3 regions of the Comamonas sp. 7D-2 genome follow, and region 3 is predicted to be linked to each of the others. Evidence: riboswitches for the same ligand, from Rfam matches in the RefSeq annotation. Region 3 holds a riboswitch; each other region holds the start of a gene.
The links. Region 3 has a riboswitch for thiamine pyrophosphate ahead of thiC (phosphomethylpyrimidine synthase ThiC). Riboswitches for the same ligand answer to the same signal wherever they lie in the genome.

Region 1 (10,077 bases), 1.6 Mb from region 3:
TGCAGATAGGGGTCTATGCTGGTGAGGGTGTTGCGCTCGTCGCGCACCAGCTCGCCGACCACGCCCAGCTGGTTGCCCGCAAAGTTCTTGTAGCCCTGACGGTCTTCCCTGACAGTGTTGGCGGCCAGGCCGGCAATCAGGCTCAGGCTGCCGCTGCCCAGCTCGTATTTGCCGCTCCAGCGCGCATCGATGCCGCCATAGTCGCGCTTGAGACCGATCACTCCGCCTCTGTAGCCGGTCTGCGATGCCTTGGGTGTGGACTGGAACTGCATCATTTCGCGCTGACCGGCATAGGCCATGAGGCGCAGTGCCTGGCCGCCGTCCAGCTGGCGCTCATAGGTCAGGCCGGCCTGGGTCTGCTTCACGCTTTTGCGCGAATCGTAGAGCAAGGGGTTGGACGCCACAGCCTTCGGATCTGCCGCCCAGTCCTTGGGCGTGATGCCGCCGGGGTCCTTGGCATCGATGTCCACATGGTTGGCGACCAGGGTTAGCTGGCTGTATTCGTCGGGCTTGACATCGATGCGGGCGTTGAACAGGTTTTTGTCCGCCGCGCTCTGGGCCCGGTAGCCGTCGGTGAGAAAACGGCTGGCGCTGAGCACATAGCCAATCCCGTTGGTTTCGCCCTTGGCCTTGAGGCCCAGGCGCTTCTGGCCGTCGCTGCCCAGTGCAAAGCTGCTTTGCATCGAGGGCGCGCCTTCACCACGTTCGGTATAGGCATTGATCACGCCGCCAGAGGCGTTGCCGTAGAGGGCGGAGTAAGGACCGCGCAGCACTTCCACGCGCTCCAGCGAGGCGATATCGATATTGTTGGTCTGACCCTGGCCATCGGGCATGGTGGAGGGGATGCCGTCCACATAGATCTGTATGCCGCGCACGCCGAAGGTGGATCGTGCGCCAAAGCCGCGAATCGACAGCTGCAGGTCTTGCGCGTAGTTCTGACGGTTCTGCAGCTGCAGACCCGGAGCTGCACTCAGGGACTCCGAGAGATTGACCTGCAGATTGCGCTCGCGCATGCGCTCGCCGTCGAGCACGGTCACGGAGGCCGGGGTTTGCTCAAGTGCAGACTCCTGCAAGGTGCTGCGCACGGTGACTTCGGACAACTGGGGCAGTTCCGGCTGGGCGGCGGCTTGCTGGGCTGTTGCGGACTGTGCCGTCAGCAGCAGTCCGGCGGCGGCCACAGGCCAGCCTGCCAGATGACAAAGGCGCGAAAAATGCATGTGAATATCTCTGGGGCTTGGGGCGGGCGTTCAGTGCCCTGGATGGCTTGCAAGCTCTGCTGACGCAGTCCAGCGACGCGACATGCCGCGCTTTCAGGCATGGCGTACCTGCGTGATTGTCGGCGCCGTGGCAGGTTACGTCTCAGGCAGCTTGCGGTGCTGGGTCGATTGTATTTGGGCAGCAGTATTTTGATGTTTTTGCCCTGTATGTCCTTCTTGCCCGTGCTGGAGCATTACCCCAGGTTACAAGTGACGCGACTTTCATGCGGCGGTGCAGCCCCCTTGCAGTGATGCCGTTGGGGTAAGATGGCGCCGCGCTCCGGGGTGCACGCCAGTGCTGAGATCTACACCCGCGAACTTGACCCGGTTCATACCGGCGGAAGAAGAGCTTGCAAGCTGACCTCAGGGCAGTGCGTTCTCGCATGGTCAGCAAGCCTTCGGAGCATGATGTCCCCGCTCTCGAAGGAATTTCATGGACAAGGCCGCTTCGCTGGTCGCAGATCTGCTTGCTTTCATCGCAATGGATGACTGCACCGACGACCAGTTCAATCAACTCGCCCTGCGCCTTTTCGCCTACCAGTACGAATGCAATGCGCCGTTTCGCAGCTTTTGCCAGCGACGCGGTGCTACGCTGCGCAATGTCAGGAGCTGGCGCGATGTTCCGGCTGTGCCCATCGATGCCTTCAAGGCCATGGAGCTGCGCAGCGAGCCGCCGTCGTCCGCCGAGCGCGTATTCATGACCAGCGGCACCACGGGACGCGCTGCGCGCGGACGTCATTTCCATCCGCAGCTCGATGTCTACGACCTGTCCATGAAGCGCTATTTCGCCAGACGTTTCATGCAGGGGCTGGAGCGCATGCCGATGGGCATTCTGTTTCCCGATGAGCAGGCCATGCCCAATTCCTCGCTGGCCCACTATCTGGCCCTGGCCTGTTCCGAATTCGGCTCGGCAGGCAGCCGCTACTATCTGAACTCGGAAGGGCTGGACATGCCGGCCCTGTGTGCCGCGCTGGAAGAGTCCGAGCGCAGTGGCCAGCCGTTTGCGTTGCTGGGCGCGAGCTTCAGCCTGGTCCATGTGATGGATGCCCTGCGTGCGCAGGGCCGCAGCTTTCGCCTGCCTGCAGGCAGCCGCGTACTGGATACGGGCGGCTACAAGGGGCAGTCGCGCGAGCTGCCGCTCGAGGAGTTCTATGCCGAGCTTTCGCAGCTGCTGGGCGTGCCGCGCAGTCTGTGCATCAATATGTATGGCATGACGGAGCTGAGTACCCAGTTCTATGACGATGGCAATGCGATTCTGCCCTCGGTCAAGTCCGGTCCGCACTGGATTCGTTCGCGTCTGGTGGAGCCGATCACCGGCAGGGACGTGGCAGCTGGTGAGCGCGGCATTCTGGTGCATTGCGATCTGGCCAACTACAACGCGGTGACCACCATACTGACCGAGGATGTGGGCCTGTGGGCCGGCTCGCAGGAAAAAGACGGCTTTTTGCTGCTAGGGCGCGCCGAGGGCGCCGCCGCCAAGGGTTGCTCGCTGGCGGTTGAAGAGTTTGTGAAAGCTGCCGGCGCATGAGCAAGCAGCGCAAGGTGCAGCGTATCAAGGCAGGCTACCTGCCGGGCCTGGGCGACGACGAAGTGCAGTGGCAGACGCTGGACTTCGAGTCCCGCGACGGCCAGAGGCTGGAAGTCAGCGTGCCCGTGCTGACGGCGCCGCAGATGCAGGCACTGGCCTGCCGTGTGCGCAAGGCCGCGGCCGCCCATCTGCGCCCCATGCCGGTGGCCGAGATCATCGATGCCGTCGATCGTGCGATGGCCCGCCTGCTTGACCGTAACGACATCTACCGCCAGCAGGCCGAAGCCTGGCTGCCCGTGGTCAGCGGCTATGACGCCGATATGGTGCGGCTGGGGCTGACAGGATTTTTCAAGACCTTTCGTGCAGCGCAGCTCAAGCGCTTTGTGGCCGAGGATTTTGCCAATCCGGCGGTACTCGATGGTTTTCAACCGGCAGCCAAGGGCGGGGCCGTACGTGCTTTCGGCCCGGATCTGCTGGTGCATAGCTGGGCCGGCAACGTACCTGCGCTGTCGCTGTGGAGCCTGGTCTGCGGCTTGCTGGTCAAGGCCCCTGCGATTGGTAAGCTGGCCAGTGCCGAGCCTTTGTTTGCGGGATGGTTTGCAGGCCTGCTGGCAGAGGTCCACCCGCCGCTGGCCGATTGCCTGGCCGTGGTGTGGTGGCGCGGTGCAGGTGGCGAGGAGGCCGACGCGCTCTATGCCCAGGCCGATACGGTGCTGGCCTATGGCGGCAACCAGACGCTGGATGCGTTGCGTCGTCGCCTGCCCGTGACGACGCGCTTTTTGCCCCATGGCCACAAGCTGGGCTTTGGCCTGATCGACGCGCAGGCGCTGGATACGCTCAAGGCTCCGGCCATGGCAAGGCTGGCGGCCTGGGACGTGATGCGCTATGACCAGCAGGGCTGCTACTCGCCCCATGTGTTCTATGTGCAGCGTGGGGCGCCGGTCTCTGCGCGTGCTTTTGCCGACTATCTGGCAGCCGAGCTTGCCAATCTGCAGCGACGATTTGCACGCCGCGAACTGGATCTGGAAGAAGGGGCGGCGCTGGCACGCTGGCAGCAGAACATGGAGTGGGGCGGTGAAGCACACCAGCTGCTGGGGCCTGTGGATGCGCCCTGGAGCGTGGCCTACAGCGAGAGTCTTCAGCCCTTGGCACCGACCGCGTTGTACCGCACGATTGCCGTGGTGGCCGTGGACCGGCTCGATGCCGTGCTGCCCGTGGTGGCCGCTCAGCGCGACTATCTGCAGACCGCCGGCATTGCTGCCGGCCCCGAAGAGCTGTACCGCCTGGCGGGGCTGCTGGGTGCGGCTGGCGTTACGCGTATCAGCGCCATCGGCTCCATGAGCATGCCCGAGGCGGGATGGCACCATGACGGGCGCTTCAACCTGCTGGATCTGGTGCGCATGACGGAGATCGAGCAGTCGGCAGAACTTGCGGCCCAGCCGCTGGCTGATTATGCGGATTGAGGGGGCGCGTACAGCCGTGGCATTCATGGAATTCAAGCAGGCCCGATTCAGCTACCCGGGACGAGTGCCCGTGGTGGATGGCGTGGACTGGCAGGTCGGGGCTGGAGAGTTTCACTGCCTGCTGGGGCGCAGCGGCTGCGGCAAGACCACGCTGCTCAAGCTGGCGGCTGGCCTGCTCAGGCCCCAGTCGGGGCATGTCTTGCTGCGCGGCACCGAACTGGCAGCGCCGGGGCCGCAACTGGGCTTTATGTTCCAGGCGCCGACGCTGCTGGACTGGCATACGGTGATCGACAACGTGCTGCTGCCTGTATCGCTGCAGCGCAAACCCACGCAGCAGGACCGACAGGCAGCCATGCAGTTGCTGGAGCAACTGGGTCTTGCCGCCCATGCCCGGCTTTACCCTGGGCAGCTCTCGGGCGGACAGCAAAGTCGCGCGGCGCTGGCGCGAGCCCTGGTTCTGGAGCCGCCGCTGCTGCTGCTCGACGAGCCTTTTGCGGCGCTGGATGCCATTACGCGTGCCGAACTGCAGGACGATTTGCTGCGCACCTGCCAGCGCCATGGCACGACGGTGCTCTTTGTTACCCACGACATCAACGAGGCTGTCTATCTGGGTGACCGCATTGCACTCATGCATGGCGGCCGCATCGTGGACGACTGGTCCGTCGAGCTGCCACAGCCGCGCCAGCAGAGCCTGCGCCATGGCGCGGCGTTCAACGACTATTGCGCGCGCATTCGCGCATCCATGGACCGGGGTGGCGCATGAGCGGCCTGCTGAACAGAACACACTGGCTGTCTGCCTCGCTTTTGATAGCCGTTCTTGCAATATGGGAACTGGCTGCGAGGCAATTTGGTTTGTCGGCGCTGGTGTTGCCCGCGCCCTCGGCGGTGGCGCTGTCGCTGTGGTCGGGTCTCGCGTCCGGCTATTTCTGGCCGCATCTCTGGGCTACCTTGCAGGCCTTGCTGCTGGGGCTGCTCATAGGCAGTGCCGTGGGCTTGCTGGCTGGCATGGCTCTGGCTGAGTCAGAGTTGCTGGAGCGCGTGCTCAAGCCCTATGTGGTGGTCAGCCAGGTCGTGCCCAAGCTGGCTCTGGCGCCGCTGTTCGTGCTGTGGTTCGGCTTCGGCATGCTGCCGACGGTGCTGATCACGGCGCTGATCTGCTTTTTCCCATTGATGGAAAACACATTGACGGGCCTGCGGCAGGTGGATGGCCAGCGCCTGCAGCTGTTTCGCATGCTGGGCGCAACCAGGCTGCAGACCTTGCTGCGCCTGAAACTGCCGACCGGGCTGCCCGCGATTCTGGCCGGGCTGCGCGTGGCCGTCGTGCTGGCGCTGGTCGGTGCCGTGGTGGCCGAGTTCATGGGTGCAAGCCAGGGCCTGGGCGCCGTGGTCATTGCTGCCCAGGGAATGATGGACACCACGCTGATGTTTGCGGCGTTGGTGCTGATTGCCGCCATGGGCCTGCTGCTGTATCAGGCCTGCCTTGTTCTGGAGCGCTATTTGCTGCGCTCCCATCACTTTTCAACCTCGCAGTCGGGCGACCGGGCCTGACTGCATCTTCAAACCATTTGTCATGCACTCCAGCAACCAGACTTCGTTCATCTCTCGCCGCAGCCTGCTCGGCGCCTGTGCAGGCCTGAGCGGCCTTGCCATGACCGGCACCAGCATGGCGGTTCCTCTGCAGGGCAAGATTCGCCTGGCCGGCTGGAGCAAGCCCATCAGCGAGATCACCAATATTCTGGTCGAGCCCGAAAAAGGATTCTTCAAGGCGAACGGCGTGGAACTGGCCTATCTGCCCGGAGCGGGTGGCGGCGATGCGATTCGCAACATCCTCAGCGGCCAGGCCGACGTGGCGTTTACCGACCCCGGCTCCTTCTTCATGGCTCTGGACAAGGGCGAGAAGCTGGTGGCGATCTACGACATCTATCCGCAGAACGTGTTCAATGTGGTTTCGCTCAAGTCCTCGGGCATTCGTAAGCCCGCAGACCTCAAGGGCAAGAAGATCGGTGTCTACAGCCTTGCCAGCGGCACGCGCCAGAACCTGTTGGTGATGCTGCATCAGGCCGGCCTCAAGGAGTCGGATGTGAGCATTGTCGTGACCGGCCTGTTGAACTTTGCGCCCCTGATGCAAGGGCAGGTTGACGCCACGGCCGCCACGGATACCGGCCTGGCTGTGGGACTGCGCAAGGGCATAGGCGAAGTCAATGTGATGCAGGTCAGCGACCACCTCAATATGTCCAGCGACATGTTTGTGGTGCGCGAGGAGGTGTTCCAGCAGAAGAAGGACTTGCTCAAGGCATTCGTCAAGGGCTACCGCGAAAGCGCTGCCTGGATGATGGCGAATCCCGAGGAGGCCTCGGTGCTGGCCAGCAAATATGCCATCGACGGCACGCGTCGCGATATCAATCTGGATGTGATCCGCCTGCGTAACGCCTCTTCCATGCCGGCAGTCCAGGGCCAGCCGCTGGGCAGTTTCGATATGGCTGCGCTGCAAAAAGGCGCCGATGCCTATCGTGCGCTGGGCATGGTGCAGCGTCAGATCAAGGTGGCGGATGTGGTTGTGCCGCTGTAAATCTCCCCTTGGAGGCGCGTTGCCTGGGCGGCCTCGCGCCTTGGGGGAGGACAGCATCAGTGCAGGGCGCCGAGCCGCCAAGGCACTTGCTTGCTGTCTCCTGCCTGGGGCCTGTCAGTGTTTGAGCGGAAATCGTGAATATGAGTCAGTCTTCTTCAATGGGCTTGCGCGGCAAGGTGGTGCTGGTGACGGGAGCCAGTCGTGGCATTGGCGCGGCGATTGCCCTGGCGTTTGCGCGCGAGGGTGCGACCGTGGCCGTCAACTACCTGTCCAATGACGAGGCTGCAGCCAGCACCGTGGATGCCTGCCTGGCCGCGGGCAAGGACTCGGGCGGTGATGCCTGGGCGGTCAAGGCCGATGTGGGCTCGCCCGATGCGGTGCAGAGCGTGGTAGACGGCATCGTGCGTGAAGCGGGGGGCATTGATATCGTGGTCAACAATGCCTTCAGGCCCTATGCATTCGATCCGGAACGCCGCAGCCGTTTTGACGATCTGCAATGGGCGGACTATCAGGCCCAGTTCGACGGGGCCGTCGGTGCAAGCTTCAATGTCTGCCGTGCGGTGCTGCCGTTGATGCGCCAGCGCGCGCGCGGCAGCATTGTCAACATTGTCAGCAATCTGGTGGAGCAGCCAGTCGTTGCCTATCACGACTACACGACATCCAAGGGGGCTTTGCTGGCCTTCAGCCGCAATCTGGCCAGCGAGCTTGGGCCAGTAGGCATCCGCGTCAACTGTGTGGCGCCCGGTCTGGTCTATCCCACGCAGGGTACGCAGGACAGCAAGGAGTCTTTTCGTGAATCGCTGATGGCGGCCACGCCGCTGCGGCGGCTGGCACGGCCCGAAGATGTGGCAGGGCCGGTGCTGTTTCTGGCGTCGGAACTCAGCGGTTTCATGACCGGGCAGCTGCTGCTTGTCGACGGCGGTCTGGTGATGCGCTGAGCTGCCGGGCAGCAAGGCAAAGCCTGCCTGCCTTCTTGACCTTACTGCTTGGCGGTTGCCTGGGCGTGATCTATCGCATCGATGATGGCCACGCCGGTCTGCTGCACGCCGGGAGCGTTGAAGCCGGGGCCTGGCGTGACGGCAGGGTGGCTGAGCAGCTTCTCGGCCATGCTGGGCGCTGCGGCAGGAGCGCTGGCCTGTACGGGGGAAGGCGGGTTGGCGGCAGGCTTGGCAGTTGCCTGTTCGGTGGAGTCCAGATAGTCGTTATAGCGCTTGTAGGCCTGACGCTCGCTGCGAGTCTGCTCCTGCTGCTGCTGTGAATGCTTGAAGTATCGATAGGCGACCGTACCCAGAATCAGTGCTGCCACCAGAAATACGGCAATAGCGGTGACGACGAGGTTTTCGTCGGAGCGCTGAGGCGATTGACGGACGGCGGTGGGCATGGGACGGGAAGCTGGCATCTGGGAAAGCATGTTCGAGCAACCGAGACTCGGACCTGATCGGTATCTAACTGTTTTCAGCGTATCAAAAATAGCGGGTTCAGGCCTTCAGATCGGCTGTTTTTTCCAGAACTTCAGTCGGAAATGTCCAAAACCTTGGTTGTGAGCAAGTTTGTTGCGCAAAAAAGCCGGTACGCCCTGGGCGGTACCGGCTTTTGCAGCTTTGCCTGCTATCAGGCAGCGATGGCTTGTGCTTGCTCGATCTGAGCCTTGGCTGCTTCCATGGCGGCAGCCTTGGCGTCGGGGCCCATGGCCACGCCTTCGGCTCGAACGATGGTCACGTCGGTCACGCCCATGAAGCCGAAGATCACCTTCAGGTAGCTTTCCTGGTGCTCCATGGCCTGGCCCGCTTCGCTGGTGGAGTATGCGCCGCCGCGAGCGGAAGCGACGATGACCTTCTTGTCGCCGGCCAGACCCACGGGACCGGTGGCGGTGTACTTGAACGTACGGCCAGCCTGGGCGATGCGGTCCAGCCAGGCCTTCAGCTGCGAGGGGATGGTGAAGTTGTAGAAGGGGGCGCCCACCACGATCACGTCAGCAGCCAGGAATTGGCTGACCAGCGCTTCGGAGACGGCGTTTTCCTGGCGTTCGACTTCGGTGGCAGCGGCCTGGCCGGTGCGAAAGCCCAGAGATTGCGCGCTCAAGTGGCTGGGGGCGCTCACGGCCAGGTCCAGGTAGTCCACCTTGGCTTCGGGGTTGGCCTGCTTGAGGTTGGCAACGATATCGGCTGTCAGGGAGCGGGTAACGGAACTGGAGCCAGTGATGGAAGAGTCGATGTGCAGGATTTGCATATTGGTACCTATACCTCTAAAAATGAGTAAAAGAGCACTTCTTGCCCAGCTCAGATGCTGCGTTGCGGCAAAACAGTGATTCGTTTTGAATTGCAATGGGATAGATTGTAGATTTGTTTAGATTCGGCAATAAGTCTGCAAAAATGCGATAGATCGTTCCAAATATCAATTCAATCGAGTCCAAGGATATATGCATGGTGGATCTCAACGACATGCTGTACTTCGTCGAAGTGGTCGAGCGCGGCGGCTTTGCCGCTGCGGGGCGGGCACTGGGTATTCCCAAGTCGCGCCTCTCGCGCCGTGTTGCCGAACTTGAGGCCCACCTTGGGGTGCGCTTGCTGCAACGCACCACCCGCAAGCTGTCTCTGACGCAAGTGGGGGAAACCTTTCTGCGCCACGGCCAGGCCATGCGCGATGCCGCCCTGGCAGCGTCGGATGCCGTGGCCGAAGTCCAGACCGAGCCGCGCGGCACCATTCGTGTGACCTGCCCGGTGACGCTGGCGCAGACCGTCCTGGGCGAGCTGATGCCCGAATTCCTCAAGCGCTGCCCGCTGGTGCAGGTGGAGATGCAGGTCACCAACCGCCCAGTCAATCTGGTCGAGGAGGGGGTTGATGTCGCATTGCGCGTGCGTGCCACGCTGGAGGACAGCGGCTCCATGGTCGTCAAGCGACTCGACAGCTCGCGCCAGATTCTGGTGGCCAGCCCCGATCTGCTGCAGCGCCAGGGCACGCCCAGGTCGCTGGAGGACTTGCAGTTGCTGGACAGCATGGCGATGACGGCAGTCGACGGTCATTCCAGCCTGCTGCTCGTCGGGCCCGAAGGCAAGGAGCACCGGCTGCAGCTGCAGCCGCGCTATGTGGTCGATGACTTGCTGACGCTGAAATTTGCGGCCCTGGCCGGCAGCGGCATGTGCTGGCTGCCTGACTATATGTGTCAGGACGAATTGACCCGGGGCACTCTGGTGCAGTTGCTGCCGCAATGGGCACCTCCGCGCGGCATCGTGCATGCGGTGTTCCCCTCGCGGCGTGGGT
Region 2 (10,077 bases), 550 kb from region 3:
GTCACCGACATCATGGGCGAGATCTCGGTGGCCAGCCACCAGCAGACCTCGGGCATCGAGCAGGTCACCCAGGCTGTGACGCAGATGGATCAGATGACCCAGCAGAACGCTGCCCTGGTGGAGGAGGCCGCAGCCGCGACCGACGCGCTGCGCAGCCAGGCCGCCGCGCTGGCCGAGACGGTGAGCTTCTTCAAGCTCGGCGCCCAGTCCGGTCTGCAAGCCACGCCAGCCCTGGCGCCTGCGGCGCTCAAGTCCGCGCCTGCCAGGGCTGCGATCAAGGCTGCGGCCCCGCTCAAGGCACCGTCGCCTGCGCTCAAGCGCCCGGCGATGTCGGCGGGGAGCAAGCCGCCGGTCCTGAGCCCCGCGAAAAGCGCAGCAGCGCCCCAGCCGCAAAAGGCAGCAACGGCAGACGATGGCGAGTGGGAGAGCTTCTAGGCCCGGTACGGGCGTGCGGTGCCGGGCCTGGTGCCGCTAGCTATGTTGCTATTGATTAAGAAGCTTTTATCGTATGTATTCATTGAATTTCAATATGTTTTGTATCTGAAGTCCTTTGATATAAGACGGTATAAGCTTCTTTGTTGATAGCGAGTAACAAGCCTGCCTTCGAAACAAAAACACCCCGCAGCCGTGGCTGACGGGGTGTTTTTGTTTCCGGGGAGCAGGAGCGGCGTGATCCGCTCCTGCCGCCTCGCATCAGCCGCCGCGCGTGATGGGCACTTCGGCGTTCTTGCCGTAGCTGCCGTATTTGCCCAGCTCCCATTTGGCGATCGCGTTGCGGTGCACCTCGTCGGGGCCGTCGGCAAAGCGCAGTGTGCGTGCTGCGGCATAGGCATAGGCCAGCGGGAAGTCGTCGCACATGCCGCCGCCGCCGTGGACCTGCATGGCCCAGTCTATGACCTGGCAGGCCATGCTGGGTGCGACGACCTTGATCATGGCGATCTCGGTCCTTGCCACCTTGTTGCCGGCCACATCCATCAGCCAGGCGGCCTTGAGCGTGAGCAGGCGCGCCATGTCGATCTTGCAGCGCGCTTCGGCAATGCGCTCCTGCGTCACGGTCTGCTGGGCCACGCTCTTGCCGAAGGCCACGCGGCTGCTGGCGCGCTTGCACATCAGTTCCAGCGCACGCTCGGCCAGGCCGATCAGTCGCATGCAGTGGTGAATGCGGCCCGGGCCAAGGCGGCCCTGGGCGATCTCGAAGCCGCGCCCTTCGCCCAGCAGAATATTGCCGACGGGAACGCGCACGTTCTCGAAATACATCTCCATATGACCGTGGGGCGCATCGTCATAGCCCATCACGTTCAGCGGGCGCTCGATGCGGATACCCTTGGCATCGGCCGGGATGATGATCATGCTCTGCTGCGAATGCTTGGCCGCTTCTGGGTCGGTCTTACCCATGGTGATGAAGACCTGGCAGCGAGGATCGCCGGCACCCGAGATCCACCACTTGTGGCCGTTGATCACGTATTCGTCGCCCTGGCGCTCGATGCGCGTGCAGATATTGGTGGCGTCGGAGGAGGCGACTTCGGGCTCTGTCATGGCGAAGGCCGAGCGGATCTTGCCTTCCAGCAAGGGCTTGAGCCAGCGCTCCTTGAGCTCGGCACTGCCGTAGCGGGCAATGGTCTCCATATTGCCGGTGTCCGGCGCGGAGCAGTTGAAGACTTCGGAAGCCCATGGCACACGGCCCATGATTTCGGCCAGTGGAGCGTATTCCTGATTGGTCAGGCCCGCGCCGTGGTAGCCCGAGGCTTCGGCGCTGTCCACGGGCAGAAACAGATTCCACAGACCCGCGGCCTGGGCCTTGGGCTTGAGCTTTTCAATGGTTTGCAGCGGCGTCCAGCGCTTGCCGGCGGCCGTGTTGGCCTGCATCTCCTCGGCATACTCCTTTTCCGCCGGGTAGATGTGTTCGTCCATGAACTTGAGCAGGCGTTGCTGCAAGTCCTTGGTTTTGGGCGAGTAGTCGAAGTCCATGAGTGCTCCTTTTGTTGTGGGACGGTCAAGTTGCGTGGTGGTGGATAAAAAGTCAGGCGCGCTGAGCGAAGGACCAGGCCAGCTCCGCCATGGGGCGGGCGGTGTCGCCCGAGGCCTTGGCCTGGGCGCTGGAGGCCGTGCCGGCCTCGACACGTTTGGCAATGCCTTGCAGGATGGCCGCGATGCGGAACATGTTGTAGGCCAGGTAGAAGTTCCAGTCGCGCTGCAGCGTGGCCACATCGGCAATGCCGGTGCGCTGGCAGTAGCGCTGGATGTAATCGTGCTCGGCAGGGATGCCCAGGCCTGCGATGTCCAGCCCCGCGATGCCGCGGCCCAGCTCGGCCGGTATATGCCAGCTCATGCAGTGGTAGCTGAAGTCGGCCAGCGGATGCCCCAGCGTGGACAGCTCCCAGTCCAGCACGGCAATCACGCGCGGCTCGGTGGGGTGGAACATCAGGTTGTCCAGGCGGTAGTCGCCATGCACGATGGAGACGCGGCCTTCGTCGCGCGCACTGGCCGGCATATGGGCGGGCAGCCACTCCATCAGCCGGTCCATCTCGGGGATCGGCTGGGTGACGGAGGCCACATACTGCTTGCTCCAGCGACCGATCTGGCGCTCGAAGTAATTGCCGCTCTTGCCGTAGTCTGCCAGGCCGCGCTCGGCAAACTTCACGCTGTGCAGGGCTGCGATCACGCGGTTCATCTCGTCGTAGATCTCGGCGCGTTGCGCAGGCGTCATGCCGGGCAGGGACTGGTCCCAGAGCACGCGACCCTCCATGAACTCCATGATGTAGAAGGCGCGGCCGATGACGGATTCATCCTCGCATAGCGCATACATATGCGGCACGGGCACATCGGTGCCGGCCAGGCCCTTCATCACGCGGTATTCGCGCTCGATCGCATGGGCCGAAGGCAGCAGCTTGGCCACGGGACCGGGCTTGGCGCGCATCACATAGCTTTTGCCGGGCGTGATCAGCTTGTAGGTGGGGTTGGACTGGCCGCCCTTGAACATTTCCACCTGCAGCGGGCCCTCAAAGCCCTGGACATGCCGGCTCATCCAGTCGGTCATGGCATTGGTATCAAACGCATGCTGATCGGAAACCGCGCGGGTGCCGACGAAATGCTCATAAGTGCTCATGCTGTCTCAGTCCTTTGTTCGATTTGTGATGGGCAAGGCGCAGCCCGCCACGCCGCGCCGAAGGCGCAGCGAGCGAATGCGTGAAAGGGGGGAGAGTTGCCGCAGAACGCGGCAAGAGAGAAACGAAGGTGAAAACTGGCGCGATCCCAGCCAGGGATGCCGAGCAAGAGCCGCCTCGCGGCGATGGCATCGTCCCCCTCCCGCAAGCGCGGCGAAGCGAGAGAGGGGGAAGCGGCAAAGCCGCTCAGGGGGTGAATCAGTGGTCGGTGTCTGCAATACGCAGCAGCGTCACCCGGTCGCGCACGATGAGGCCACCCGGTTCGATGCGAATGACTTCCTCGCGCTCCATGGATTTGAGTTCCTGGTTCACGCGCTGGCGCGAGGCGCCCAGCAACTGCGCCAGCTCCTCCTGCGCCAGATGCAGGCCGATGCGGATCTCGTTGCTGTCCGACAGGCTCATCACGCCATAGCTGCGCGTCAGGTGCAACAGCTGCTTGGCCAGGCGCGCGCGCAGTGGCAAGGTGTTGAGGTCTTCCACCAGGCCGTAGAGCTGACGTACTCGGCGTGCATTGAGGCGCAAGATCGCTTCGGAAAACTCCACATGCTCTGCCAGAATGCGCTTGAAATCCGCCTTGGATACGCACAGCAGCGTGGTCTCGCCATGGGCATAGGCGTCGTGCGTGCGCTTGTCGCCATCCAGAATCGCCACATCCCCGAACCAGATGCCCGGCTCCACATAGGTCAGCGTGATCTGCTTGCCCGTGATGGAGGTGGAGCTGACCCGCACCGCTCCACGTGCACAGGCAATCCACTCCTCGGGCGGTTCGCCGCGAGCGCAGATGAGCATGCCATCTTTGTATCGTTTGACGTAAGCGCATCGAAGAATGTCGTGCCGCAAAGAGGGCGAAAGGGATGAAAACCAGCGACCAGAGTTGATCGCCTCACGTTCTTCCATACTAAGAATTGGCTCGTCCATGTTCTGTCTTATGCGTGACTGGTAACCGCCCCATTGTCGCGTGTGGGACCGGCTGTGCCGCAACTGCGGGACTCAGGGTTGTCACCTGTGTGTCCGCTTCTAACGCGAAGAGGGCTTGCGCCGATCAAGAAAACCCAGCAGTCATGCGGGCTGCGGCGCGACGGAAAACAAAAATGCCCGCGGGCTGCGGGCATTCAGTCTTGTCATCTGCGGTATTTCATGCGCCGAGCTTTTCAGGCGCGATGGATCTGTGGCTTTAAGTGAAAATAGCTGGTAGCTCTTATCTTTCAAGCGCTCCAAGCTATTGAATTAGTAGTGCGTGGATTCACGCAGCAGCTTGCATGCGCGCCAGCAGATGCTTGGCCGCAGCTTCCGGATCGGGGGCGTTGACCAGGGCGCGCACCACGGCCACCGAGCCCACGCCCGTGGCGCGCACGGCGGGGAACAGGTCCTCGGAAATGCCGCCAATCGCCACCAGCGGGTATTGCTGCATCAGCCGCACATAGGCCGCCAGCCGCGCCAGTCCTTGCGGGGCTGTCGCCATCTTCTTGAGCGTGGTGGGAAAGACCGCGCCCAGGGCGATATAGCTGGGCTGGACCGCATGGGCGCGCACCATCTCGGCGTAGCCATGGGTGGAGACGCCCAGGCGTGTGCCCGAGCTACGGATGGTCTCCAGATCGCGCTGGCCGATCACGTCCAGATCTTCCTGGCCCACATGGATGCCGTAGGCGCCTGCGTCCAGCGCGGCCTGCCAGTGGTCGTTGATGAACAGGCGTGCCTGCGTGCCCTTGACGGCATCAACAGCGGCCTTGACCTCTTGTGCAACGGCGGCCCTGTCGCCGGACTTGAAACGCAGCTGCACCGTGGGCAGACCCGCGCGGGCCATGCGGCCCACCCATTCGGCCGTGGGCAGCACGCCATACAGGCCCAGCTCGCGCGGACAATGGGCAAAGGCCAGGGCCGGGTCGGCCTTGCCGAGACCGAAGTCGCGTGGGTCGTCGGGCCAGTGGGTGACATCGAACTGGTCGGTGCGCTCGCTCTGGCGCTGCCAGGCCTGGGCCAGAGTCTCAGCATCCACGGCAATAAAGCCCAGCTCGCTGCAGGCCTCAAGCGCAGCCAGATAGGCCGGGTCCTGGCGCAGCGCGGGCGGCACGGGCTGGGGCGTCAGCTCGACCGAGTTGGCATCGTGGTGCAACCGGGCGCCAAAGTTGGCGCTGTGCTGGTGGATGATGGCTTGCGCCAGGGCCTTGATTTCAGCGGAGTCCATGGGACGGCCTTTATTCCTGATGCCAGAAAGGGGTGCCCAGCACGGGTGTGCTGGGCTGGGCGGCGTTCTGCTCGGCCATGGCGCCTGCGCGCCAGGCGGCGTGACCGGCATTGACGGCATCGGAGAAGGCGCCGGCCATGGCCACGGGATCTTCGGACAGGGCCACGGCGGTGTTCAGCAGCACGGCGTCATAACCCCATTCCATCACGGTGCAGGCATGCGAGGGACGGCCCAGGCCGGCATCGACGATCAGCGGCACCTTCAGGCGCTCGCGCAGCATCTGCATGGCATAGGGGTTGATGGGGCCGCGGCCGGTGCCTATGGGTGCGGCCCAGGGCATGACGGCTTGGCAGCCCACGTCGACGAGCTTCTGGCACAGCACCAGGTCGTAGGTGGTGTAGGGCAGGACCTGGAAGCCGTCCTTGATGAGGATGGAGGCGGCTTCCACCAGATTGAGTGTGTCGGGCTGCAGCGTGTAGTCGTCGCCGATCAGCTCCAGCTTGATCCAGGGTGTGTCGAAGACTTCACGCGCCATCTGGGCCGTGGTCACGGCTTCCTGGATGGTCATGCAGCCTGCCGTGTTGGGCAGCACGGGCACATTGAGCTTGCGCAGCAGTTCCCAGAAGCTGGCGCCGGTCTCGGCCGCATTGCTGCCCTGGCGGCGCAGCGAGGCCGTGACCATGGCGGGCCTGGAACGCTCCACAGCCGCTTCGAGAATCGCCGGCGAGGGATAGCGCGAGGTGCCCAGCAGCAAGCGGCTTTCAAAACGTTGGCCGTAGAGAACCAGGGTGTCGTCGGTGGTTTTTGTATTCATGATCTATCTATATCTCTTGTCTTTGTACCGCAATGCGTGTGAAGCCCAGTGAGCCTCAAACAGGCATGTGCCAAGTCAGTGACACCGAGCAAGAGCCGTCTCGCCGCGAGGGTGTCGTCCCCTGGGGGAAGGCGCGAAGCGACTCAGGGGGATTCATTTCTAGCCGCCGGTGACGGGAGAGATGACTTCCATCCTGTCGCCCTCGTTGAGCGCATGGTCGGCGTACTGCGTCTTGGGCACAAACACCGTGTTGACCGCCACGGCAAACGGGGGCTTGGCCTGCATCTGCGCCAGCGCATCGGCCACGGTGGCATGGGCTTGCAGCTCGGTGGCTTGCTGATTGAGGGTGATCTTCATGGCATGAAACGGAAAATAAAGCGGGTGCTAAGTTAAACCTCTGCACGGCGGCGCTTGCGTGCGCAGGGGGTGCAAGTGCTGTGCGCCAAAGTTCGGGCTCGCGGCTCAGCCGCGATGCACGGCGACATCGAACTCGCGCGCCAGCGGCGAGTCGTTGTGGTCCAGCAGCTCCAGCACCACGTCGAGCATGGCGGGCGAGATCATGAAGCCGTGGCGGTAGAGGCCGTTGACTTCCATGACGCGCGGCGTCAGCAGGCGCACGGCGGGCAGATTATCGGGCAGGGTGGGGCGGCACTGGGTGGCGATCTCCACAATCCGGCCTTCGGCAAAGCCCGAGTGCACGGTATAGGCCGCACTCAGCAGCTCCAGCGTGGAGCGCACGCTGGCCGGCGACATATCGTCGGATTCGATCTCGGTCGCGCCAATCACGAACAGATGATCTTCCTTGGGCGCGATATAGATGGGGTAGCGTGGATGGATCAGGCGTGTGGGGCGCTGCAGCGTGACTTCGGGCGCGTGAATGCGCACCACCTCGCCGCGAATGCCGCGCAGTTGCTTCCACTGGCTGCGGGCACCCAGGCCGCGGCAGTCGAACACGAAGTCGGGCTGGCCGGCCGCGCCGGGACGGAAGTCGCCGACCTCGCGCGGGCTGTCCCAGTGCAGCTGCACGCCCAGGGCGCTGAGCTTGTCGACCAGCGCCGTCAGCAGCTGGCGGTTGTCGAGCTGGCCTTCGCCGGGCAGATAGACGGCCTGGTTGAAGCGTCCCTGCAGCGCGGGCTCGCAGTCCTGCAGCGCCGCGCCGGTCTTCTCCTGCATGGCCGGCAGGCTGGGGTTGATGCGCCGGTTTTTCTCCAGCAGGCCGAAAAAGCGTGCCGCATCGCCCTGATCCTGGCGGTGCCAGAGAATCAGCGTGCCGTTTTGCTGCAGAAACACATGCTGCTCGAGCTGAGCTATCAGCTCGGGCCAGCGCTTGAGCCCATGCTGGCCCATGCGCACCACGCCGGGCTCGGTAATGGCCGACTCGGCCAGCGGCGCCAGCATAGCAGCCGCCACGCGCGCCGCAGCACCATCGCCTTGCGGGCCATGGGCGTCATAGAGGTCGATGGCATGACCGCGCTGGGCCAGGGCCAGAGCCAGCAGACGGCCCATGAGGCCGCCGCCGAGAATTGCGATCTTTGAAGAAGCTTGTAGCAATGACATGTGCAAATCGTTTTCCATCCGGACACAGGAACAGGGCCATGTGCAGGACAAAACGCGGCATGCCTTGCGGCTTGTGAAACTCCCCACGCCAGCATGACCTGGATCGGGTGCAGGGGGCACAGGGCACGGATGGTGCTCTGGTGCGCAGCCCGTGGCTGGCGCAGCCCCAGGGTGTTTCTCAGTCCGCACAGGCTGCTTGCCTGCGGGACACCCCTGTTTCGTCCGTTGGACATTACAGCACAACCGCAAACAGCACGCATTGACCATGCGCATGGGCGATAATTTTTGCCATGACAGTGATTGCTTCTTCCTCCATCTCCGGCGCCGCAAAAAAGCGCTATGCACGCGTGCTCTCCATAGCTGGCTCGGACAGCGGCGGTGGCGCCGGTATCCAGGCCGACCTCAAGACCTGTGCGGCTCTGGGCTGCTACGGCATGACGGCGATCACGGCCATCACCGTGCAGAACACGCTGGGTGTGACGGGTATTCACGGCATTCCGCTCGATACCGTGCGCGGCCAGATCGATGCCGTTGTGCAGGACATAGGCGTCGATGCCGTCAAGATCGGCATGCTGGCAACCCCCGATGTGGTGAGCGTGGTGGCGGATGCTATCCGTCGCCACGGTATCAGGAACGTGGTGCTGGATCCCGTGATGGTGGCCACCAGTGGTGACCGCCTGATCGTTCCCGAGACGGCACAGGCGCTGGTCCAGGAGCTGTTCCCGCTGGCGACGGTGATTACCCCCAATCTGGATGAAGCAGCTTTGCTGCTGGGTCGCAACATCGACGGCATTGGAGCGTTGGATGCGGCCGTGGCCGATCTGCTGGCCATGGGGGCGCCGGCCGTATTGCTCAAGGGCGGGCATCTGAGCGGCGATCTGGTCATGGATGTTCTGGGCCGGCAAGGCCAGCAGGTCGGCGACTATCTGCGCCTGCAGTCGCAGCGCATCGTCACCCATAACGGCCATGGCACGGGCTGCACGCTGTCGTCGGCGATTGCCTCCTTCCTGGCTCAGGGGCTGGCGCTGGAGGCCGCAGTGACCGAGGCGCGCCGCTATATTCTGGGCGCCATCGAGGCGGGAGCCGAGGTCTATACCGGCCAGGGTCACGGCCCCCTCAATCACGGCTATGCGCCGCGCACGCAGCTGATCGTCGAAGGCTGATTGCCGGCGCCCGCAAAAAAGGCCTGCTGCTGCAGGCCTTTGCTTTGGGTGTTCGTGTTGCAGGGCTTACCAGCCCCAGACCAGATTCTTGGCCACCCAGCCGCTCTGGCCGTTGCTGCGCTGCACCTGGGCCCAGCTGCCTTGCTTTTTCAGAGTCTGCAGCACCTCATGCTGCTCCAGCTTGCCCACGCGCTTGTGCTTCTGGCCGGGGCCGGAGCGCAGATTGGCCGTGCGCGCCGTCACCACCATATGCGGGCTCTTGCTGGTCAGCGGGGCGTGGACCCAGCCCAGCGTGGACTCGTAGTCCTTCACGCGCAGCCACTGCCCCTTGCGCTGGGTGACTTGCAGCGGATAGCCCTTGCTCAGTTCCCAGAGGGTTGCGGAGCGGGTGTTGGGCTGCTCGCGCACATTCACGGTCTTGCCCTTGATACTGACAAATTCCTGGGCTTGTGCGAGGGCCGGCAGCAGGCCGGCGGTGAGCGCACCCAGCGCGATCAGGCTTGAAGTGGCGGCGGTGCGGATCCAGCGGTTGCAAGGCACGGGGCAGATTCTCCTTTTATCGATTGAAAACAGGCTGTAACCCCCATCGGACTTGCGTGGCTAGCTATAGTTCCTGTAGAAAGCTGACAGGGGCTGAACACCCGACAGCCATAAAGGAATGCCATGAACCAGCCAACCAGCGCCCATGGGCGTGCCTCGTTGACCACCCGATTGACGCTTGCATTGACGGCTCTGGCCGCCGCGACCCTGCTCACGGCCTGCCAGAGTAGGGCATCGGCGAATGCAGCGGCTGCAACACCTGCCGCCGCTGCGGCGCCAAAAGCCGGGGATCCTCAGATGCTGGGCCAGCAATTGCTGGCCGCTGCCGCGCAGGGCGATGCCGTGGCGGTGCGCAATCTGCTGGCTGGCAACGCGCCTGTCGACGTGCAGGACGCCCGGGGCAATACCCCATTGCTGCTGGCCACGGCGGCCAACCATATCGAGGTGGCGCGATCGCTGCTGATGCACGGTGCCAGCCCCAATATCCAGAACCAGATGCAGGACAGCGCCTATCTGCTGGCCGGTGCGCAGGGCCGGCTGGAGATTGTGCGTATGACGATTTCCTATGGCGCCGATCTCAAGAGCACCAACCGCTATGGCGGCACGGCCCTGATTCCGGCTTGCGAGCGCGGCCATCTGGAAACGGCCCAGGCG
Region 3 (10,077 bases):
GATGCAGAAATGAAAAAGCAGCCGCCGGGCTGCTTTTTTCATGGAGCGACCAACAGCGATCAGCTGCCGGCCACCTTCATGCGATTGATCAGCATGGAGCCCACGGTCTTGGCACCGTAGTTGTAGGCATCGGCTCCGATGGCCTCAATGCCCTTGAACATGGTCTTGAGGTTGCCCGCGATCGTGATTTCGTCCACGGGGAAAGCGATCTCGCCGTTCTCCACCCAGAAGCCGCTGGCGCCGCGCGAATAGTCGCCGGTCACATAGTTCACGCCCTGGCCCATCAGCTCGACCACAAACAGGCCCGTGCCCAGCTTCTTGAGCATGGCATCCAGATCGTCGCCCGCCTTGGTGCGGCGCGAAGTCATGACCAGATTGTGCGAGCCGCCGGCATTGCCCGTGGTCTTCATGCCCAGCTTGCGCGCCGAGTAGCTGGACAGGAAATAGCCTTCCACGCGGCCGGCATCGACCACCTTGCGAGCCTGCACGCGCACGCCCTCTTCGTCAAAGGGCGAGCTGCCCTTGCCGCCCAGGACAAAGGGGTCTTCCTCGACATCGATGTGCTTGGGGAAGATGGGCTTGCCCATGGAGTCGAGCAAGAACGTGCTCTTGCGATAGAGGGCGCTGCCGCTGACGGCCTGCACAAAGCTGCCCAGCAGGCCGGCGGCCAGCGGAGACTCGAACAGCACCGGGCATTCGGTGGTCGGGATCTTGCGGCTGCCCAGACGGCTCAGCGTGCGCTCTGCGGCGTAGCGGCCCACGGCTTCTGGCGAGGCCAGATCTGCAGCATTGCGCATGGAGCTGTACCAGTAGTCGCGCTGCATCTCGCCATTCTTGCCGGGCAGCTTGGCGATGGGCGCCACCGACATGCTGTGGCGCGAGCTGGCGTAGCCGCCGCGAAAACCGTTGGTATGGGCCGTGAAGAAATGGCTTTGCTGGGCCGAGACGCCCGCACCTTCGCTGTTGCTCACGCGACGGTGGGTCTTGAAGGCGGCCTCCTCGCAGCGCAGCGCCATCTCAGCAGCGGCTTCGCTGGTGATATCCCAGGGATGGAACAGATCCAGATCGCGATGCGTGCCGGGCAGCGCGATATCTGCGCTGTCGGGCAGGCGGGCAAACGGGTCTTCTGCGGTGAAGCGCGCGATGTCATAGGCGGCCTGCACGGTCTGCTTGATGGCGGCTTCGGAGAAGTCCGAGGTGCTGGCATTGCCCCGGCGCTGACCCAGATAGACGGTCACGCCCAGCGACTTGTCGCGGTTGCGCTCCACGGTCTCCAGCTGGCCCTTGCGCACGCTGACCGATAGGCCGCAGCCCTCGGAAGCCTCGGCGCCGGCGTCCGTCGCACCCAGCTTTTTGGCATGCTGCAAAGCCTGGTCCACCAGCCCCTCGAAAAAGGCTTGGCTGAAGCTGAAACCGGCTTGCGGTGCGGATTGGGCCTGTGCACTGGAAGTGCTTGTATTGCTGGAGCGAGGTTTTTTCATAGCGGCGGATATGATAGCCGCCACTGCGGCGCCCTCTGCGCTGCCACCGATATTGCCCCCCTTACCATGTCACGCAAACCCACCAAAGGCTATTTTGTTCGCGGAAAGTTCGTTGCCGAAGGCAGCGAGCTGGACCTTGAGCTGAAGGCCGAACTCAAAGGCACTTACGATTCCACCAAGACCGACCTCAAGCGCGAAAGTGATGCGCTGCAGGATCTGGGCAAGGAGCTGATGACGCTGCGCAGCGACCTCTTCAAGCGTCTGCAGCTGTCCGACCAACTGATCGACGCGCTGGCCGAGGCCAAGCGCATCACCAACTTCGAAGGCAAGCGCCGCCAGATGCAATATGTCGGCAAGCTCATGCGCAAGCTGACGCCTGAACAGGTCGCGGCCGTGAAGCAGGCGCTGGACGAGCAGCGCAATGGCTCCGCCAGCGAAAAAATGTCGCTGCAGGTGGCCGAGCAATGGCGCGACCGCCTGATCGTCGAGGAAGCGGCCCTGTCCATCTGGCTGGAGCATTTCCCCGGCACCGATGTGCAGCAGCTGCGCTCGCTGATCCGCCAGTCGCGCAAGGACATCGACAAGGCCAAGGAGCAAGCCGCCGCAGCGGCCGCTGCCGCCGGCCCCGATGCCGAACCCAAGGAAGTCAGCAAGGGCCGCGCCTACCGCGACCTGTTCCAGCTGGTGCGCGAGCAACTGGCCAGCGCCGGCAAGGCCGGTGCGAGCGCCGAGGATGACGGCGATGAGTGATGCGCCCGTATCCGTATATCTTCACGATGCCGTGAAGATCGGCATCGTCTCCATCAGCGACCGCGCCAGCAGCGGCGTCTATGAAGACAAGGGCCTGCCCGCGCTGCAGGAATGGCTGAGCCGCGCGCTCAAGAACCCCATCCAGTTCGAGCCGCGCCTGATTCCCGACGAGCAGGCCGGCATCAGCGCGGCGCTGATCGAGCTGGTCGATGCAGGCTGCAGCCTGGTGCTGACCACCGGCGGTACCGGCCCCGCGCTGCGCGATGTGACACCCGAGGCCACTTTGGCCGTGGCCCACAAGGAAATGCCGGGCTTTGGCGAGCAGATGCGCCAGATCAGCCTGGCTTTTGTGCCCACGGCCATACTCTCGCGCCAGGTGGCGGTGATACGCGGCAGCAGCCTGATCATCAATCTGCCGGGACAGCCCAAGGCGATTGCCGAGACGCTGGAAGGCCTCAAGGACGCCGACGGCAAATCCAAGGTCAACGGCATCTTTGCTGCCGTGCCCTACTGCATCGACCTGATCGGCGGCCCCTATCTCGAGACCCATGACGAGATCTGCAAGGCCTTTCGCCCCAAGACCGCGATTCGCGCGCCGCGCACTGCATAGCCTGCAGCGCCAGGTGCAATCCCTGCCAAAACATCCACCAAAGCAGCCTGCGGGCTGCTTTTTTCATGGTGCTCACGTGGCATGGCTGCTGCGGGTATCTCGCTGCAATCGCTATCAGAATAAAAGCAATTTGCGCCTTTCATCCATGGACTTCAGCAATAAATCCATCTGAAACCTATGAACAAAAAGCGCTAGCAGCTATCAAAGATGGTGTATCCCTTGGGATTTCCCGCAAGTGCTTGCCCCGATGCCAGACGCAATAGCCACCCCTAGCATGTTTGCTGCGATGCAGCGACGGCGGCCACCCGCCAACCGGACGCTGCACGCTCTCTCCACATTTCTCATAATTTTCAGGAGACTCCATGCATCGCTTGTCCCAGTCTGCGCCCACTGCTTCCCTGCTGGCTCTCGCCCTGACGGCGGCCTTCGCGGCTCCCGCCATGGCACAGGAAAAAGTCAAGATCGGCTTCATCACCGACATGTCCAGCCTCTATGCCGATGTGGAAGGCAAAAACGGTGCCGTTGCCATACAGATGGCGATTGACGACTTTGGCGGCAAGGTACTGGGCAAGCCCATCGAGCTGCTGACAGCCGACCACCAGAACAAGGCAGATATCGCGGCCAGCAAGGCCCGCGAGTGGATAGACACGCAAGGCATCAGCCTGGTGTTCGGCGGCACCAACTCCGCCACGGCCCTGGCCATGGCCAAGGTCGCCCAGGAGAAAAAGCGCGTCTTCATCGACAATGGCGCGGGCAGCTCGGCTCTGACCAACGAGCAATGCAGCCCCTATACCGTGCACTACGCCTTCGATACCGTGGCCCTGGCCAAGGGCACGGGCGGTGCCGTGGTGGACACGGGCGGCAAGAGCTGGTTCTTCGTGACGGCCGACTATGCCTTCGGCCATGCACTGGAAGCCGACACCAGCAAGATCATCGAAGCGCGTGGCGGCAAGGTGCTGGGCTCGGTCAAGACGCCGCTCAACGCCAGCGACTTCTCTAGCTTCATGCTGCAGGCCCAGAACAGCAAGGCGCAGATCCTGGGCCTGGCCAATGCCGGCGGAGACACCATCAACTCCATCAAGGCGGCCAAGGAGTTCGGCGTCACCAAGAACATGAAGCTGGCCGGCCTGCTGGTCTTCTTCAGCGACATCCACAGCCTGGGACTTAAGAACACCGAAGGCATGCAGTTCACCGCCCCCTGGTACTGGGACATGAACGACGGCTCGCGCAAGTTTGCCGACGCCTTCATGGCCAAGACCCAGCGCCGCCCCAGCGAGATCCAGGCTGCCGACTACTCGGCCACCATGAACTACCTCAAGGCCGTGGAAAAAGCCGGAACGCTCGATGCCGACAAGGTCATGGCCACCTTGAAAAGCACCAAGATCGACGACTTCTTCGGCCAGGGCTATATCCGTGAAGACGGCCGATATGTGCACGATATGTACCTGATGCAGGTCAAGTCGCCGGCCGAATCCAAGGGCACCTGGGACTATTACAAGATCATCAAGAAGCTGCCAGCCGAGCAGATCTGGACCACCAAGGCGGAAAGCAAATGCCAGTACTGGCGGTGACTTGAACCCGCGAGGCATATGCCCCGCATCGGCACAACGGACAGCAAGCCGCGGCAGCTGTCCGTTTTTTCATGGCAGCAGTTCCAACAGCTCCAAGCGTCAATCCGCAACAAACTTACATCGCGATATTTGCGCCTTATCGAGATGGACCTGACGGGCGGCGTCCCCAGCGACCCTTTCCAAGCCGAACGCTGCAGCCCCTGCGGCATCACTCGGCAAAAAGGCAGGCCCTGCGGCCTGCCTTTTTCATGGCGACGGGCAAAAGCGCTTGATGCACAAGTGCCGCAGCCCGGCTTCAGTTCAGGTCAACGTGCCGTGGTGTCGGTCGATGCATTGACGATGGGAATGTAGAAATCGCCGCCCGCCTGATTGAACTCCGCCGCCTTGGCCTGCATGCCCACGGCAATGCTGTTCTCGGCGCTCACGCCTTGCTGCTTGGCAAAGTCGCGCACTTCCTGGGTGATCTTCATGGAGCAGAACTTGGGTCCGCACATGGAGCAGAAGTGAGCCACCTTGGCGCTGTCCTTGGGCAGGGTTTCGTCGTGGTAGGCCTGGGCCGTATCGGGATCCAGTCCCAGGTTGAACTGGTCCTGCCAACGGAAGTCGAAGCGCGCCTGGGAGAGCGCATCGTCACGCGAACGCGCGCCCGGATGGCCCTTGGCGACATCGGCCGCATGGGCCGCAATCTTGTAGGCGATGATGCCCTGCTTGACGTCGTCGCGGTCGGGCAGACCCAGATGCTCCTTGGGCGTTACATAGCACAGCATGGCCGTGCCGAACCAGCCGATCATGGCCGCGCCGATGGCGCTGGCGATGTGGTCGTAGCCGGGGGCGATGTCTATGGTCAGCGGGCCCAGGGTGTAGAACGGGGCCTCGTGGCAGTGCTTGAGCTGCTCGGTCATGTTCTGCTGGATCATGTGCATGGGCACATGGCCAGGGCCTTCGATCATGGTCTGCACATCGTGCTTCCAGGCGATCTGCGTCAGCTCGCCCAGCGTGGCCAGCTCGGCAAACTGGGCATCGTCGTTGGCATCCGACGCGCAGCCGGGACGCAGGCCATCGCCCAGCGAGAAGCTCACGTCATACTGCTTCATGATGTCGCAGATGTCCTCGAAATGTTCATAGAGGAAGCTCTCGCGGTGATGAGCCATGCACCACTTGGCCATGATGGAGCCGCCGCGCGAGACGATGCCGGTGCGGCGCTGGGCCGTGAGGTGGATGTAGGCCAGGCGCACGCCGGCGTGGATGGTGAAGTAGTCCACGCCCTGCTCGGCCTGCTCGACCAGCGTGTCGCGGAAGATCTCCCAGGTCAGGTCCTCGGCAATGCCGCCGACCTTTTCCAGCGCCTGATAGATGGGCACGGTGCCGATGGGCACGGGCGAGTTGCGCACAATCCAGTCGCGCGTGGTGTGAATGTTCTTGCCCGTAGACAGGTCCATGACATTGTCCGCACCCCAGCGAATGGCCCAGACCAGCTTTTCCACCTCTTCCTCGATGCTGGAAGTCACGGCCGAATTGCCGATGTTGGCGTTGATCTTGACCTTGAAATTGCGGCCGATGGCCATGGGTTCGATTTCAGGGTGGTTGATATTGGCCGGAATGATGGCGCGGCCGCGCGCCACTTCGTCGCGCACGAATTCGGGTGTGATGATCTTCGGGATCGCTGCGCCCAGGCTGTTGCCGGCCAGGCGCAGCTCTCGCGCCGCGTCCTGCTGGTACTGCGCCATCCATTCACGGCGACCGTTTTCGCGCAGGGCCACATACTCCATCTCGGGCGTGATGATGCCGCGCTTGGCATAGTGCATCTGGGTCACGTTCTGGCCTGATTTGGCTCGGCGCGGCTGGCGCTGCAGCGCTGCGGCTTCGGCACGCAGCTGCTCCACACGCAGGTCTTCTTCGCCGCGCTTGCCGCCGTCGTCCAGCGCCACACGCTGGCGGCCCACATAGTATTCGCTGTCGCCGCGCGCCTCGATCCAGGCACCGCGCACGCTGGCCAGACCGCTGCGCACATCGATCTTGGCAGCAGGGTCGGTGTAGGGGCCGGAGGTGTCGTAGACGCTGACCTGCTCACCGTTGGTGAGCGCAATATCGCGCACCGGCACACGCAGTTCGGGATAGATGGAGCCGCTCAGATAGCTCTTGGTCGAAGCCGGAAAGGGCTGGCGGGACTGGGCCAGCAGTTCGGCAAAGCGGGTGGCGTCAGGGGCGTTGCCAGCGGCTGGCGTAAAGATGGAATCAGGGGCGTTCATCGCAGTCTCCTCAAAGCGGTTGAAGTGCATCAAACGCTCCGTGGAGTGCGGCCCTGCTCTGATCTTGCCCTGCACTGGCCCGGCCCGCTATGGGGTATCCGGCCTGTGCCGCCGAAATTCTGCAATCTCGGCCTGGTTCTTCACGCACCGGCTGTCCAGAAAAGACAAAACCCCAGTGCGCGAGGCGCCTGGGGTTTGCTGTGCCCATGGCTTTCAGGGCTGGCACCCGTGCCAGTTGCCCTGTCAATCCATCGGCCCTGCGTCAGGGTCCCGCTCTTCTTCCGCCGGTATGAACCGGATCAAGTTCGTCGGGTTCGCCTGCACTGTTTTCACAGTGACTGGCATCTCAGCGCTTTCGCACACCCCGGAGCTGCACGCAGTATAGGCTGGTTTTGCCACAATTTGCGCACTCTTGAAGCTGTTTAACTATCCTGACCCTCAAGCGTCTAATCCGCCGTTCAATCCAGCCCCTGCAGCGCCAGCCATTCATTGCTGGCAGCACGGCTTGCGCGCCACTGGTTGATGGGCGCGCTGACATCCTCGTAGCCCAGGGCAATGCCAAAGGCAATCTGGTAGCCATCCGGCAATGCCAGCTGTTCGATCAGCATGTCGTTGTACATGCGCCAGAAGCCCTGGGCACAGGTGGCCAGACCTTTCTCCACCGCCAGCAGCATGAAGGACTGCAGATAGATGCCCAGATCCACCCATTGCGCATAGCCCATGCGCTCCTCCACGGCCACGAAAATACCCACGGGCGCACCGAACATCTGGCCGTTCTTGGCCAACTGGGCCAGACGTGCTGCCTTGTCCTCGCGACCGATATTGAGTGAGCGATACAGATCTTCGCCGTTTTCAAAGCGGCGACTGCGGTAGGGCTCCCACAAACCGGGTGGATAGGACAGGCCGGGGCGCTGCACGGCCTCGGTCTCCCTGGCCCTGGCGCACAGATCCTTGAGCGCCTGTCCGCCCACTGCAGTCACACGCCAGGGCTGCATATTGCCGCCGGACGGCGCCTGCGCTGCGGTCTCCAGCAAGTCCCGCACCGTGGCAGCAGCCACGGCCTGCGGCAGAAAAGCGCGCACCGAACGACGCTGCTGCAATGCTTGACGAGTATCCATCTCTTCTACTTTCCTAAATCACTGGTGTGCAGTGTAGGAGCTTGCGGCATTTTCCCGAGTCGCCGTGGATACCTTGTCGCAGCCGCCCCGGTGCTTGCCCTGATGGCGCGCCCTGCTCCAACTGCGACCATGCTGGCTGCCCGTCGCAGTGACCGGGTACTCACCACCTCAGGAGATGACTCTGATGAAGCCTCGCTCTGTTTGCTCCGCTACCGTTTTTTCCCCAAGAACATTGACGCTGGCACTGGGATGCCTGCTGACCGCTGCAGGCGCTCAGGCGCAGGACAAGATTCGCATCGGCTTCATCACCGATATGTCGGGCCTCTATGCCGATGTGGACGGCAAGGGTGGTGCTCTGGCGGTGCAGATGGCCGTGGACGACTTTGGCGGCAAGCTGCTGGGCAAGCCCATCGAAGTATTGACGGCCGACCACCAAAACAAGGCCGATATCGCGGCCAGCAAGGCACGCGAGTGGTTCGACACCCAGGGCATGAACATGCTGATCGGCGGCACCACCTCCAGTGCCGGCCTGGCCATGGGCAAGGTGGCCGACGAGAAGAAAAAGGTCTACATCATCAACGGCGCGGGCACTTCGGCACTGACCAACGATCAGTGCAGTCCCTATTTCGTGCACTATGCCTATGACACCGTGGCGCTGGCCAAGGGCACGGGCAAGGCAGTGGTGGAGCTGGGCGGCAAGAGCTGGTTCTTTCTGACGGCCGACTATGCCTTTGGCCAGGCGCTGGAGGCCGACACCACCCGCGTGGTCAATGCCGCTGGCGGCAAGGTACTGGGCAACGTCAGGCACCCGCTGAACACAGCCGACTTCTCTTCCTTCCTGCTGCAGGCCCAGAACTCCAAGGCCCAGATTCTGGGCCTGGCCAATGCAGGCGGCGACACCATCAATGCCATCAAGTCGGCACGCGAGTTCGGCCTGACCAAGACCATGAAGCTGGCCGGCCTGCTGCTGTTCAGCTCCGACATCCACAGCCTGGGCCTCAAAGCCACGGAAGGCCTGATGTTCACCGACAGCTGGCATTGGGACCTGAATCCCGAAAGCCGCAAGTTCTCGGATCGCTTCTTTGCCAAGTTCAAGAAGATGCCCACCTCGCTGCAGGCAGCCAACTACTCGGCCGCCATGCAGTATCTGAAGCTGGCCGAGAAGCTGGGCACGACGGACGCAGACAAGATCATGGCCGGCTTCAAGGCCACGCCGCTATCGGACTTTTATGCCAAGGGCGTGATCCGCCCCGACGGCCGCTACGCTCACGACATGTATCTGCTGCAGGTCAAGACGCCGGCCGAATCGAAGAAGGCCTGGGATTACTTCAAGGTGCTCAAAACCCTGCCCGGCGACCAGGTCTTCACCACCAAGGAAGAGAGCAAGTGCGCTCTGTGGAAGTAGCCGGTCGGCATTGAAGAAGCAGCCGGGCTGCCTGCATGGCACCCGGCTTGATGCCTTGCGCTTCGTCCTCGCCTTCTTGCCACGCAAGAAGAAGCGTCAAGCGACTGCCCGCACCGGCATCAAGACAAGGCTCATTCGAACCCGCGCATCTCGCACCATTCCCCGGGCTCTGCCCTGGTGGAGCGCCACTGGTTGATGGGTGCCGCGCTGTCCTCATAGCCCAGAGCCATGCCAAAAGCGATCTGGTAGCCCTGCGGCAGCGCCAGATGCCGGCTCACAAAATCGCTGTAATTGCGCCAGAAGCCCTGGGCGCAGGTGGCCAGCCCCTTTCCGGTCGCCAGCAGCATCAGCGATTGCAGATAGATGCCCAGATCCACCCACTGCGCACGCAGCATGCGGCTCTCGACCGCGACGAATACGCCTACAGGTGCGCCAAACATATGGGTGTTCCGGGCTAGCTGCAGCAGCCGCCCACTCCTGTCCTCACGCCCCATGCCTATGGAACGATAGAGATCCTCGCCATTGTCAAAGCGGCGGCTGCGATAGGGCTCCCACAGCTGAGGTGGATAGACCAGGGCAGGATCAGAGTTGGGGGTCGCCGCAGGCATGGCCTGGCGCAAGGCCTGAAGGCTGTCCCCCGTCAGCGCTATCACGCGCCAGGGCTGGAGGTTGCCGCCTGAAGCCGCAAGTCCGGCCTTCGCCAGCAAATCCCTGACCAGCGCCGCATCCACCCTCCTTGGCAAAAAAGCACGCACCGAATGGCGCTGCTGCATGGCCTGTTCCACATTCATCATTGCTTGCCTCGGGTTTGAGTTGGCAAGCAGTCTCGGCCGGACAGGCAGGGCTTTCGCCCCTCAAATCGACTACGGGCAAGCACCATGAAAAAAGCCAAC

Region 1: linked by a shared signal. The riboswitch ahead of MPZ60_RS11085 (long-chain-fatty-acid--CoA ligase) and the one ahead of thiC (phosphomethylpyrimidine synthase ThiC) in region 3 are both predicted to bind thiamine pyrophosphate.
Region 2: linked by a shared signal. The riboswitch ahead of MPZ60_RS15895 (FAD-dependent oxidoreductase) and the one ahead of thiC (phosphomethylpyrimidine synthase ThiC) in region 3 are both predicted to bind thiamine pyrophosphate.

What each region holds. Positions count from the first base shown of each region.
Region 1 is NZ_CP094238.1:2,390,564-2,400,640, forward strand. It holds gene MPZ60_RS11080 (TonB-dependent receptor) at 1-1,217, opposite strand, end outside; TPP riboswitch at 1,528-1,619, shown strand; gene MPZ60_RS11085 (long-chain-fatty-acid--CoA ligase) at 1,690-2,784, shown strand; gene MPZ60_RS11090 (acyl-CoA reductase) at 2,781-4,247, shown strand; gene MPZ60_RS11095 (ABC transporter ATP-binding protein) at 4,273-5,010, shown strand; gene MPZ60_RS11100 (ABC transporter permease) at 5,007-5,795, shown strand; gene MPZ60_RS11105 (ABC transporter substrate-binding protein) at 5,818-6,816, shown strand; gene MPZ60_RS11110 (SDR family oxidoreductase) at 6,957-7,754, shown strand; gene MPZ60_RS11115 (hypothetical protein) at 7,796-8,197, opposite strand; gene MPZ60_RS11120 (FMN-dependent NADH-azoreductase) at 8,428-9,045, opposite strand; gene MPZ60_RS11125 (LysR family transcriptional regulator) at 9,240-10,077, shown strand, end outside.
Region 2 is NZ_CP094238.1:3,435,042-3,445,118, reverse strand. It holds gene MPZ60_RS15930 (methyl-accepting chemotaxis protein) at 1-435, shown strand, start outside; gene MPZ60_RS15925 (acyl-CoA dehydrogenase family protein) at 694-1,968, opposite strand; gene MPZ60_RS15920 (phosphotransferase) at 2,021-3,106, opposite strand; gene MPZ60_RS15915 (Crp/Fnr family transcriptional regulator) at 3,363-4,082, opposite strand; gene MPZ60_RS15910 (thiamine phosphate synthase) at 4,408-5,349, opposite strand; gene MPZ60_RS15905 (thiazole synthase) at 5,360-6,163, opposite strand; gene thiS (sulfur carrier protein ThiS) at 6,323-6,520, opposite strand; gene MPZ60_RS15895 (FAD-dependent oxidoreductase) at 6,626-7,720, opposite strand; TPP riboswitch at 7,784-7,945, opposite strand; gene thiD (bifunctional hydroxymethylpyrimidine kinase/phosphomethylpyrimidine kinase) at 8,011-8,883, shown strand; gene MPZ60_RS15885 (SH3 domain-containing protein) at 8,950-9,423, opposite strand; gene MPZ60_RS15880 (ankyrin repeat domain-containing protein) at 9,547-10,077, shown strand, end outside.
Region 3 is NZ_CP094238.1:3,980,669-3,990,745, forward strand. It holds gene MPZ60_RS18240 (hypothetical protein) at 1-2, shown strand, start outside; gene pmbA (metalloprotease PmbA) at 60-1,481, opposite strand; gene yjgA (ribosome biogenesis factor YjgA) at 1,548-2,231, shown strand; gene mog (molybdopterin adenylyltransferase) at 2,224-2,841, shown strand; gene MPZ60_RS18260 (ABC transporter substrate-binding protein) at 3,204-4,412, shown strand; gene thiC (phosphomethylpyrimidine synthase ThiC) at 4,718-6,661, opposite strand; TPP riboswitch at 6,921-7,038, opposite strand; gene MPZ60_RS18270 (nitroreductase) at 7,120-7,779, opposite strand; gene MPZ60_RS18275 (ABC transporter substrate-binding protein) at 7,964-9,184, shown strand; gene MPZ60_RS18280 (nitroreductase) at 9,316-9,975, opposite strand.